Regions from separate parts of the Aeribacillus sp. FSL M8-0254 genome, predicted to be linked through region 2. Evidence: riboswitches for the same ligand, from Rfam matches in the RefSeq annotation. Region 2 holds a riboswitch; the other holds the start of a gene.
What was found. A riboswitch is a leader RNA that binds a small molecule or an ion and turns the genes downstream of it on or off. The one in region 2 is predicted to bind S-adenosylmethionine.
Positions count from the first base shown of each region.

Region 1: linked by a shared signal. The riboswitch ahead of metK (methionine adenosyltransferase) and the one ahead of NSQ44_RS05605 (methionine biosynthesis PLP-dependent protein) in region 2 are both predicted to bind S-adenosylmethionine.

Region 1 is NZ_JBBOZY010000001.1:953,781-957,727, forward strand. Features, by position in the region: gene NSQ44_RS04800 (DUF2584 domain-containing protein) at 1-191, shown strand, start outside; gene pckA (phosphoenolpyruvate carboxykinase (ATP)) at 432-2,021, opposite strand; SAM riboswitch class I at 2,290-2,481, shown strand; gene metK (methionine adenosyltransferase) at 2,687-3,892, shown strand; gene NSQ44_RS04815 (phosphatase PAP2 family protein) at 3,942-3,947, opposite strand, start outside.
Region 2 is NZ_JBBOZY010000001.1:1,129,866-1,133,812, forward strand. Features, by position in the region: gene NSQ44_RS05600 (aliphatic sulfonate ABC transporter substrate-binding protein) at 1-725, shown strand, start outside; gene NSQ44_RS18960 (YSIRK-type signal peptide-containing protein) at 1,719-1,763, opposite strand; SAM riboswitch class I at 2,029-2,166, shown strand; gene NSQ44_RS05605 (methionine biosynthesis PLP-dependent protein) at 2,284-3,399, shown strand; gene metC (cystathionine beta-lyase) at 3,392-3,947, shown strand, end outside.

The sequences.
Region 1 (3,947 bases), 180 kb from region 2:
AGCGGATAGAGGAAAACGTATTTCAGGTTGTCAAAGATGGCTATCGCCTTTATCCTATGAATATTCCTTTGGAAGTTCGAAAAACGTTGACAAGCGATCCTACAGGAACAGCTGAAATTATTAAATTGGAATGGGCTGATAACAAAACCGTGCTTACTTATAATCTCACTTCATTGTACTCAACCAATTAACCGTCATCATATTTCCGTTCATTTGTTGAACGGATTGTGGAAGGAAAAGGAATTTTCTTAATTTTATCGAGTACGGCTTCCATTTGTCTTATCATAAAAAATCGCGTAACCCCTTTTTCATAAAAGCTCGTTGAAAAAGGGGTTTTCGTCTAAAAATCTGTATATAACGGTTTGTTTGCCAACCCAATATAAAAAAAGGCTATCGGACAAAAAGCCGATAGCCGAAAGTAAGTAATTTTTTTATATGATTGGACCGCCAAGTTCTTCAATTTCCTTCGGAACGTTCGAGAATTTTTTGAAGTTCTCTTTGAATGCTTTTGCTAATTCATACGCTTTTTGTTCATAAGCGTTTTTATCACTCCATGTTTTAATAGGCTGTAAAACTTCATCAGGCACTCCTGGAACATGAGCAGGAATCGCCAGCCCGAAAATAGGGTCTTTTACAGTTTCCACCTCATCGAGTTCGCCTTCCAATGCTGCCTGAACCATGGCTCTTGTATAAGCAAGTTTAATTCGTTTTCCTACTCCGTATTCTCCGCCGGTCCACCCTGTATTGACTAAAAATACTTTCACATCATGTTCTTCGATTTTTCTTCCGAGCATTTCAGAGTATCTTGTAGCTGGAAGCGGAAGAAATGGTGCTCCAAAGCATGTGGAGAACGTTGTTTTAGGGGAAGTAATACCCCTTTCCGTTCCAGCAAGCTTGCTCGTATAACCGCTTAAGAAATGATACATAGCCTGTTCTTTCGTTAATTTGCTTATTGGCGGCAGAACACCGAACGCATCAGCTGTTAAAAAAATAATAGTGTTAGGGTGACCCGCAATGCTCGGTTTAGCAATATTGTCAATCGCTTCAATTGGATAAGCCGCACGGGTGTTTTCTGTTAATAAGGAGTTGTCATAATCAGGAATTCGTGTCGATTCATCAACCACAACGTTTTCCAAAACGGAACCGAATCGAATCGCGTTATAAATTTGAGGTTCTTTTTCTTCAGACAAACCGATGCATTTTGCATAACAGCCACCCTCAATATTAAAAATACCAGATGAAGACCAGCCGTGTTCATCATCACCAATTAACCGGCGTTTTGGATCGGCGGAAAGTGTTGTTTTGCCTGTTCCCGATAAACCGAAAAAGAGCGCGACATCGCCTTCTTGACCGACATTGGCGGAGCAGTGCATTGAAAATATATCTCTTTCTGGAAGCAGGAAGTTCATGACGGAAAAGATAGACTTTTTCATCTCGCCTGCATATTCAGTTCCGCCGATCAGGATTATTCTCTTTTCAAAAGAAATAATGATAAATGCTTCTGAGTTCGTTCCATCCACAGCTGGATCTGCTTTAAAGGAAGGAGCGGAAACAATCGTAAACGGATTTTTATGCTCCTTTAAATCGTCTTGGCTTTTCGGACGGATAAACAGTTGGTGAGCAAATAAATTTTGCCAAGCCAATTCATTGACCACTTGAATTGGAAGACGATATTTTTTGTCAGCTCCGGCAAATCCGTTAAAAACATAAATTTCATCTCTATTTTTTAAATATTGTATGACTTTTAAGTACAGTTTTTCAAAAACTTCTGATGAAATTGGCTTGTTGACGGGTCCCCAATCAATTAAATGCTTGACAGAATCTTCTTCAACGATGAATTTATCTTCTGGTGACCGGCCGGTATATTTGCCTGTTGTAACCGAAACTGCACCTGTATTTGTTAAAAAACCTTCTTTCCTAGCTAAAACTTTTTCTACAAGCCGTGCGACTGGTAAATTATGATATGCATTTGGTCCGCTAATCAACGAAGCTAATTCATTTGATACATCTACAATATTCATATACATACCATCCTTTTTTTGCATATTTGAAATGGTTTTATAGAAATAGTATAACACATTTGTGGAAATAGTCCATCCTATTTATCAATTTCTGAAAATAATGTTTTTACTACATATTTTGCCTTCATTTTTGGGCATCATACGAATCATGATTGATCAGCTGATCCTGAAATAATGGATATCAGACGATTTGGAAAATTACAGAGAAGCTTTTTTTATTGTTGACAAGTACTTTTTTGCTCCTGTATGATATACATTTGAACGGATACTCTTATCCCGAGTTGGCGGAGGGACAGGCCCTATGAAGCCCAGCAACCGGCTCGTTGAAAGAAGACAGTAGAATATGGCTTTCAAAATCCCGGTATTCTATGGACATACAACATGGTGCGAAAGAATTCCATATTCATAGACGAGCAATGGTGCTAACCTGATGCAAGGTTATATCCTTGAACGATAAGAGTGAAAGGCAATGATGTTTATAACAACCTTTCCTCTGGCAGGGAAGGTTTTTTCTATGTATAAGAGAAATCTCGTTTAGCCAAGTTTTTCTTATCGTACGAAATTTTGATATGTTTACAATAGTGGTGAGGGAATGAGTTCCGTGTCAATGACAAGGAGTGTAGCACTCCATAAACATCATTTTAAGTTTGAGGAGGAAGCAGTAAATGACAAAAAAGCGCCGTCTGTTTACATCTGAATCCGTAACGGAGGGGCATCCGGACAAAATTTGCGACCAAATTTCAGATGCGATTTTAGATGCCATTTTAGAAAAAGATCCGAACGCACGTGTAGCTTGCGAAACATCTGTCACCACCGGACTTGTATTAGTCAGTGGAGAAATTACGACAAGCACGTATGTGGATATACCAAAAATTGTGCGAGAAACGGTCAAAGAGATCGGCTATACGAGAGCTAAATACGGTTTTGATGCTGAAACTTGTGCTGTTTTAACATCAATTGATGAGCAATCACCCGATATCGCTGCAGGGGTGGATAAAGCTTTAGAAGCGCGAGAAGGACAAATGACTGATGAAGAAATTGAAGCGATTGGCGCTGGAGATCAAGGGTTAATGTTCGGTTTTGCATGCAATGAAACGAAGGAATTAATGCCTCTCCCGATTTCCATTGCCCATAAGCTTTCACGCCGGCTTACAGAAGTTAGAAAAAGCGAAGAAATTCCTTATTTGCGTCCGGACGGAAAGACGCAAGTTACGGTAGAATATGATGAAAATGAACAGCCGGTTAGAATTGACACAATTGTCATATCGACTCAACACCATCCGGAGGCAACTTTAGAACAAATTAAGCAGGATATTAAAGAAAAAGTAATTGATCCGGTTGTGCCAAAAGAACTGATCGATGAAGAAACAAAATATTTCATCAATCCTACCGGACGTTTCGTTATTGGCGGACCACAAGGAGATGCAGGATTAACGGGACGAAAAATCATTGTCGATACTTACGGAGGCTATGCGCGCCATGGCGGAGGAGCTTTCTCAGGAAAAGATCCGACGAAGGTAGACCGATCTGCAGCTTATGCGGCTCGTTATGTAGCGAAAAATATTGTCGCAGCCGGACTTGCAGACAAATGTGAGGTTCAGCTGGCCTATGCAATTGGTGTAGCGAAACCTGTCTCTATTTCTGTTGATACGTTCGGTACTGGCAAAGTAAGCGAAGATGTTTTAGTTGAATTAATTCGCAATAACTTTGATTTGCGCCCAGCTGGCATTATAAAAATGCTTGACTTGCGCCGCCCGATTTACAAACAGACAGCTGCTTACGGTCATTTCGGACGCAACGATCTAGATTTGCCATGGGAACGCACAGATAAAGCGGAAGCTTTGCGCGAACAAGCTCATCAATATTTGTAAAATAAAAAAGGTGTCCAATGCGATGCATGCATTAGACACCTTTTTGCTTTTATGG
Region 2 (3,947 bases):
GGCTTGTCGGTCCAGCTCCTGTCATGAATAACTATTCTAATGGTGCAGACGTGAAAATTATTGCTGGTGCGTCATCTGGGGGTACTGTCGTCGTAGCAAGCAAAAAAAGCGGAATCGAAAGCTTAGATGATATTCATAATAAAACATTCATTACTCCTGGTGTCGGCTGCACTCACGATGTCCAATTTGAAACGTATTTGCAAGATTACGACATTGCTTCATCAAGAATCGGCGGCACATTAAAGCATACAACTGGAAACCCGGCACAATATCAAGCTTTCTTTGAATCGGGAAAAGTGGATTTAGCCGCTGTGCCTGAGCCTTGGGCTTCATTATTAATAAAAGACGGAGCGAAAGTGATTGTCGATACGAAAGACATCGCCTATGGCACTACACTCCCGAACACTGTTTTAGTGACAAGCAACAAATTTATTAAAGAAAATAAAGATTTAGTTCAAAATATCGTCAAAGCTCATAAAAAAGCAGTCGACTTCATCAATAAAAACAAAGAGGAAGCACGCGATATTGCCATTCAATCGATTAAAGATATAACCAATCAAGAGCTTGACCCAGAAATTATCGACAGCGCTTGGGAACGTGTCCGCTATACAACCGAAGTGGATGAAAAAGTTCTTCAAGACTTTTCTAACTCTTCTTATGACTTGAAATTTTTAAAAGAAAAACCGGATCTTAAAGGTCTTGTAGATACAAGCTTTTTGAATTAAGCAATAACCCCCCTATATAGAAGCTGTTTGATATTATGCGGCTTCTGGATAGGGGGTTATTTTGTTGATGTTCAAGATGAAGCAGTTGTTAAAAAAGGATTATCCCAAAAGTTGTTTATGATTATGCCTGTATATTGGGATTCTGTTGTTGTGAGAGCATTTTATTCAAATCGCTCGAATAAGCTCCCGTTTTTTCACATTGTTTGGAGCTGTCCAGAAAGTCAAAATCCATTGAAAACGAATCAACATTTCTAAAACATTAAAGGGGCGTCTATAAGCCGGAAAATCGACTTATTAGACAGCGCCTATATGAATTTCAATTTCTCCATTTGGGCTTTAGGCTGTATTTTTCAAGCACGCTCTATTAAACCAGTTTCTTCTTGCTTCCAAATCTTACTCCAAGTTTTAAACATGCTTTGTTCGTCCGTTGTATCTACTTGAAAAACTTTATTTTCATGTTTCTCGGGATTTCAATTAAAAGCTTCCCCATTATTTTCTTCAATTGCAATGCTTAATTAAATAATCTCCTCTGTAGTCGCTTTCATAATCATAATAAATTCCGTACACATTGTTTTGATGATGTTCCAATTTTTAGAAAGCGTTTTCTCACATAATTTTGATTTGCCCCATCATTTGCTCGTCATGAAAATTATTGGTTCGAATGCTGTCGATTATATACAGCATCATAAACAGTCTTTCCTTTCCATAATATTGATAAAAAAGAGAAGGCGCATCAGTAAAGAATGTTCAGCAAATTTTCCAACGGCACGTTTATGTTCATCTTTTTTGCTTCCCAGCTTCACCTGCAAAACAAATATCGCATCTTCGTTTTCTGTTCAGCTGCTTTATGGAATACGGGTTCATTTGACTGAAGTTGGCGAAAAATTTATCAAACGATTAGTTTGCTAATTCAATCGTTTCATTCTCTGTTTATTAAATTCTCTTAAAATTTTCCAATTCCTCAAAAGAAGATCACCTCGTTCACAATTTTTCTTAAAAATACGACAGCTTTCGAATTGAATATTTGCATTTTAAAATCTATTAAAATTTGGGAAGCCTCAGGGGAAAATAAAACCACTTTCATTGAAATGATGGAGGATCAAAGGTGATCCATACAAAAAAATTTCCCTTTTGGCTTTCGCAAAAAACATTTCCAGAATCGACGGATTATTTAAAGAATGTTCTTATTTTTCTTTAGTTTTACTGAAAATAAATCAAAGTTATCGGAATTGTTGGCAGGAAACGTCTTGAATTTTTTTAAAAACTGAGGTAAAGTTATACCTATCAAAAGTTCATATCGGAATTCTTATCGAGAGAGGCGGAGGGAACTGGCCCGAAGAAGTCTCAGCAACCGGTACAAGGACGGCGGCATGATAACCTTTGTACCAAGGTGCTAAATCCAGCAAGCATTTTGCCGTAAGATATGCTTGGAAGATAAGAAGGAGCCAAACAATAAACGCCTTCTTCTTATGAAGAGGGCGTTTTATTTTTAAAGCCTCCTCTACAGGCAATGAAAGCAGCACATTTTTACTAACTAAAAAAGGGAGGAAAGTCAAAGATGAATATTGAAACAGTTTTGGCCCAATTAGGAAATCGAAGTGAAGCTCTTACAGGAACAGTAAGCGCCCCCATTTATTTGTCCACTGCCTACCGGCATAAAGGAATAGGCGAATCAACAGGTTATGATTACACTCGGACAAAAAATCCAACGAGAGAGCTTGTCGAGGACGCCATAGCCAAATTGGAGGGAGCCGATCAAGGATTTGCATTTTCTTCCGGAATGGCAGCGATTCAGACGATTATGGCTTTATTTAAAAGTGGAGATGAACTGATCGTTTCAAAAGATTTATATGGCGGGACATACCGCTTGTTTGAAGAAGAGTGGCGCAAATACGGTCTTACCTTCCACTATGACGATTTTACGTCTCGCGAATATACGGAATCATTAATAAACGAAAATACTAAAGCGATTTTTCTAGAAACGCCCACTAATCCGCTTATGCAGGAAACATCGATTTCCTCGTTGGCGGAATTGGCCCGGAAGCACAATTTGCTGCTGATCGTTGACAATACGTTCTACACGCCTGTTTTGCAGCGTCCGATTGAAGAAGGAGCGCATATCGTGATTCACAGCGCAACGAAATATTTAGGCGGTCACAACGATGTCCTTGCCGGCCTGGTCTGTGCAAAAGGGAAAGAAATTTGCGAAAAATTAGCCATGCATCAAAATGCAATTGGTGCGGTATTATCTCCTTTTGATTCGTGGCTGCTGCTTAGAGGAATGAAAACTTTATCATTGAGAATGGCCAAACATCAGGAAAATGCAAGGGAGCTGGCGGCATATTTAAAAGAGCTTCCTGAAATTGATGATGTATTATATCCTGGCAGAGGCGGAATGCTTTCCTTCCGTGTGAAAAAAGAAGAATGGGTCAACCCGTTTTTGCAGAATCTGAAATTAATCTGTTTTGCGGAAAGCCTTGGAGGGGTAGAAAGCTTTATAACGTATCCAGCTACCCAAACACATGCGGACATTCCGGAAGAAATCCGAATTCAAAACGGTGTATGTAACCGGCTTCTCCGTTTTTCTGTAGGGATTGAAAGCGTGGAGGATTTGAAGGAAGATCTCAAGCAGGCATTGCAAGCAGCTGCGAAAGGAGATTTACTAAATGCATGACCAATGGAGCTTTCAAACAAAATTGATTCATAATAAACATAAGGTTGACCCGACAACCGGTGCTGTCAGCGTGGCGATTCAGCAAGCGTCAACGTTTCATCAGCAAACATTGGATGAATCTCCTGAATTTGACTACAGCCGTTCAGGAAATCCAACACGAAAAGCGTTGGAAGAGGCGATTGCCGAACTGGAGGGAGGCGCCAGAGGGTTTGCTTTTGCTTCAGGAATGGCCGCCATTTCAACAGCTTTTCTGCTACTGTCTTCGGGAGATCACGTTCTTGTCACTGAAGATGTGTACGGCGGAACATACCGGATTGTTGCCGATGTCTTATCGCGCTTTGGCATTGAATATACGTTTGTCGATATGACGGACCTTGATGCCGTAAAAGCAAATATACGTCCGAACACAAAAGTGATTTACATTGAAACGCCCTCGAATCCGCTGTTAAAAGTGACGGACATTCGAGCAATTGTGCAGCTTGCAAAAGAAAACAGCTGTTTAACATTTGTTGATAATACATTTATGACTCCGGCTTTGCAAAGGCCTC